DNA from 2 places in the Pseudescherichia vulneris genome. Region 2 is predicted to be linked to the other one. Evidence: predicted binding sites of a transcription regulator. Region 2 holds the regulator's gene; the other holds the start of a gene.
What was found. Region 2 encodes sigma-54, which starts transcription at its own class of promoters, with help from an activator protein. Its sites were predicted from a motif close to GTTGGCACANNTTTCGCTNT; they were not measured.

Region 1 (2,402 bases), 1.1 Mb from region 2:
CATACTGTAGCAGCTGCGAACGCGCTCCGCTGCTTAATAGCACCTGCGCGAGGCCAAAGCGCTGCCGACACTGCTCGCAGAAGTAGCCTGCCAGCAGTACGACATCCTCACCACGCTCGCGCAGCGGCGGCACCGCCAGCGGAAAGACGCTCAGGCGATGGAACAGATCGGCGCGAAAGCGTCCGGCCAGCACCTCTTCCCGCAGATCGCGGTTGGTGGCCGCCAGCACCCGGACGTCAACCCGCAGGCTGCGATCGTCCCCGACGCGCTGAATGTCGCCGTACTGCAATACGCGCAGCAGCTTAGCCTGCAGCGCCAGCGACAGCTCGCCAATTTCATCAAGGAACAGCGTGCCGTTATCAGCCATCTCAAACTTGCCGCTGCGGTTGCTGATCGCCCCGGTAAATGCCCCTTTAACGTGACCAAACAGCTCGCTCTCCGCCACGCTCTCCGGCAGCGCCGCGCAGTTAAGATAGACCAGCGGCTGGTCTGCACGCGGAGAGCCTTCATGAATGGCTTTCGCCACCAGCTCTTTGCCGGTGCCGGTCTCGCCACTAATCAGCACGTTCAAATCCGAGGCGGCAACAATGTCGATCTCCTTTTTCAGCTGCGTCATGCCCGGGGACAGGCCGATCATCCGGGTGGTGGTCACCGGCTCGAAGATCGCAGGCGCGCCCGGGAGCATATTCTGGCTCTCCAGCTGCTCAATCAGCAGGGCGTTATTGAGCGCCCCCGCCGCCAGAGCGGCAATCAGCCGCAGCTCCTCGTCGCTGAAGTTATCAAAGCGATCCGGCGACATGCCGTCGAGGGTCAGCGCGCCAATCAAATGCTGCCCGGCAAACAGCGGCAGGCCGATGCAGGCGTGTACCTTCAGCGCCTCCTGGCCCGGAATGAGCCCGTCATAGGGATCGGGCAGATCGCTATCGGCCGGGAAACGCACCACGTCCCCTGCCCTGGCGATGGCCTCCAGCCGCGGATGCCCTTCCAGCCTAAAACGTCGCCCCAGCACGTCCGGCGCGAGGCCGTCGATGGCTAAGGGAATAAACTCCCGCGCGCTGTAGCGCAGCAGCGCCGAGGCGTCGCAGCCTAAGACCTGACGCAGAGTGGCAATCAGCCGCTGAAAGCGATCCTGATGGCCGATGCCACTTTGTAACTCGATGGCGATCTCTGCTAATACCTCAACTGAAAAACTCATCGTTACCTCGCTGTCATTTTGACAATTCATAGTGTCATATTGACAACATTTATGATAGTCAAAATGACTACCCACCTTGAGTCATCATCACTATAAACTCTTTATTTTCAAAAAGTTAAAAAGCTGGCACGCAACTTGATATAAGCAAAGTATCTGAGTCAAACATGCTGAATTGAAAATGAGGTTGCTATGTCTATTCTGGTTAAAAATAACATTCATTGGGTTGGTCAACGTGACTGGGAAGTGCGCGATTTCCATGGGACCGAATATAAAACGCTGCGCGGCAGCAGCTATAACAGCTATCTCATCCGCGAAGGCAAAAACGTACTGATCGATACGGTCGATCATAAATTCAGCCGCGAGTTCGTGCAGAACCTGCGCAGCGAGATCGATCTTAACGCCATCGACTACATCATCATTAACCATGCTGAAGAGGACCACGCGGGTGCGCTGACCGAGCTGATGTCGCACATCCCGAATACGCCGATCTACTGCACCACCAACGCCATCGACTCCATTAACGGTCACCATCACCATCCGGAGTGGAACTTCCACACCGTGAAGACCGGCGATACGTTAGATATCGGCAACGGCAAGCAGCTGATCTTTGTTGAAACGCCGATGCTGCACTGGCCGGACAGCATGATGACCTATATGACTGGCGACGCGGTGCTGTTCAGCAACGACGCCTTCGGCCAGCACTACTGCGATGAACGCCTGTTCAACGATGAAGTGGATCAGAACGAGCTGTTTGAGCAGTGCCAGCGCTACTACGCCAATATCCTGACCCCGTTCAGCCGCCTGGTGACGCCAAAAATCACCGAAATCCTCGGCTTCAACCTGCCGGTGGATATGATTGCGACCTCTCACGGCGTGGTCTGGCGTGAAAACCCGACCCAAATCGTTGAGCTGTATCTGAAATGGGCGGCGGACTATCAGGAAGATCGCATCACTATCTTCTACGACACCATGTCCAATAATACCCGCATGATGGCAGACGCCATTGCCCAGGGGATCAACGAAGTAGACCCCAACGTAACGGTCAAAATCTTCAACGTGGCGCGCAGCGATAAGAACGAAGTATTAACCAACGTCTTCCGCTCCAAAGGCGTGCTGGTGGGCACCTCCACCATGAACAACGTGATGATGCCGAAAATTGCCGGTCTGGTAGAAGAGATGACCGGCCTGCGCTTCCGCAACAAACGCG
Region 2 (2,402 bases):
CCTAACGGGGCGGGTAAAACCACCACGTTTTACATGGTCGTTGGCATTGTATCCCGCGACGCGGGTAACATCATTATCGATGACGAAGATATCAGCCTGCTGCCGCTGCACGCCCGCGCGCGCCGTGGTATCGGCTATCTGCCGCAGGAGGCCTCTATTTTCCGCCGCCTGAGCGTGTACGATAATTTAATGGCGGTGCTGCAAATTCGTGACGATCTCTCCTCAGAGCAGCGCGAGGACCGCGCCAATGAGCTGATGGAAGAGTTTCACATTGAGCACCTGCGCGACAGCCTCGGCCAGGCCCTCTCCGGCGGTGAACGCCGCCGCGTTGAGATCGCCCGTGCGCTGGCGGCAAATCCTAAATTTATCCTGCTGGATGAACCCTTTGCTGGCGTTGACCCCATCTCGGTTATCGACATTAAGCGCATCATTGAGCACCTGCGCGACAGCGGACTCGGCGTGCTGATCACCGATCACAACGTGCGCGAGACGCTGGCCGTGTGTGAACGCGCCTACATCGTCAGCCAGGGGCATCTGATTGCCCACGGTACGCCGCAGCAAATCCTTGAAGACGAACAGGTTAAACGCGTATATCTTGGGGAAGACTTCAGACTCTGATAGGGTTAATGACGGTAATGTTTTAGCGGGAGAGAAGTGCTCTGAACATGAAGCAAGGTTTGCAACTGCGGCTAAGCCAACAGCTCGCCATGACGCCCCAACTGCAACAGGCTATTCGTCTGTTGCAGCTCTCGACGCTGGAACTTCAGCAAGAACTTCAGCAGGCGCTGGATAGCAACCCGCTGCTGGAGCAAACCGATCTTCACGATGAGATAGATGCCCAGCAGACCCAGGATACCGAAACGTTAGACTCCGCCGACGCCCTTGAGCAGAAAGATATGCCCGAGGAGCTGCCGCTGGATGCCAGTTGGGATGAGATCTACACCGCCGGTACGCCGTCGGGCAACGGCGTGGACTATCAGGACGACGAGCTTCCCGTCTACCAGGGCGAGACCACCCAGTCACTACAGGACTACCTGATGTGGCAGGTGGAGCTGACCCCCTTCTCTGATACCGATCGCGCTATTGCCACCTCCATTGTCGACGCCGTGGATGAGACCGGCTACCTGACCGTCTCTCTGGAGGATATCCTCGACAGCATGGGTGACAGCAACGTGGGGCTGGACGAGGTCGAAGCGGTGCTGAAACGCGTCCAGCGTTTCGATCCGGTGGGCGTGGCGGCAAGAGATCTGCGCGACTGCCTGCTGATCCAGCTCTCCCAGTTCGCCAGCGATACGCCGTGGCGGGCCGAAGCCAAACTGATCATCAGCGATCACCTCGATCTGCTGGGGAACCACGATTTCCGCACCCTGATGCGCGTTACCCGCCTGAAGGAAGAGGTGCTGAAAGAGGCGGTGAACTTGATCCAATCGCTGGATCCACGCCCTGGCCAGTCGATCCAGACCGGCGAGCCGGAGTATGTGATCCCCGACGTGCTGGTGCGCAAGCACAATGGCCGCTGGATGGTCGAGCTGAACGCTGACAGCATTCCACGTTTGCAGATTAACCAGCACTACGCCGCCATGTGCAGCGGCACGCGTAACGATGCCGACAGCCAGTTTATCCGCAGCAATCTTCAGGAAGCCAAATGGCTGATTAAGAGCCTGGAGAGCCGCAACGATACCCTGCTACGCGTCAGTCGCTGCATCGTAGAACAGCAGCAGGCCTTTTTCGATAAAGGCGAAGAGTTTATGAAACCGATGGTGCTGGCGGATATCGCCCAGGCCGTCGAGATGCACGAATCTACCATTTCACGCGTGACAACCCAGAAGTACCTCCACAGCCCGAGAGGTATTTTTGAGCTTAAATACTTCTTCTCTAGCCACGTAAATACCGAAGGCGGTGGCGAAGCCTCGTCAACGGCCATCCGCGCGCTGGTGAAGAAGCTGATAGCCGCAGAAAATCCTGCGAAACCACTGAGTGACAGTAAGTTGACCACCCTGCTGTCCGACCAGGGTATCATGGTGGCTCGCCGCACCGTTGCGAAGTATCGAGAGTCTTTATCCATCCCGCCGTCTAACCAGCGCAAGCAGCTGGTCTGACCCAACCGATAAGGAAGACACTATGCAGCTCAACATTACAGGGCACAATGTCGAAATTACTGAAGCACTGCGCGATTTTGTCGGTACAAAATTTGCTAAGCTGGAGCAGTACTTCGAGCGGATCAATCAGGTCTACATTGTGTTAAAAGTGGAGAAAGTGACGCACGTCGCGGACGCCACACTGCACGTAAACGGTGGCGACCTCCACGCCAGTGCGGAAGGGCAAGACATGTATGCGGCTATCGACGGTTTAATTGATAAACTGGCGCGACAGTTAAACAAACATAAAGATAAACTGAAACA

Region 1: the regulator sigma-54 is predicted to act here: its motif matches at 1,318-1,337, upstream of norV (anaerobic nitric oxide reductase flavorubredoxin).

Annotation. Positions count from the first base shown of each region.
Region 1 covers NZ_LR607338.1:3,832,765-3,835,166, forward strand. The annotation lists gene norR (nitric oxide reductase transcriptional regulator NorR) at 1-1,195, opposite strand, end outside; gene norV (anaerobic nitric oxide reductase flavorubredoxin) at 1,385-2,402, shown strand, end outside.
Region 2 covers NZ_LR607338.1:2,743,371-2,745,772, reverse strand. The annotation lists gene lptB (LPS export ABC transporter ATP-binding protein) at 1-618, shown strand, start outside; gene rpoN (RNA polymerase factor sigma-54) at 666-2,099, shown strand; gene hpf (ribosome hibernation promoting factor) at 2,122-2,402, shown strand, end outside.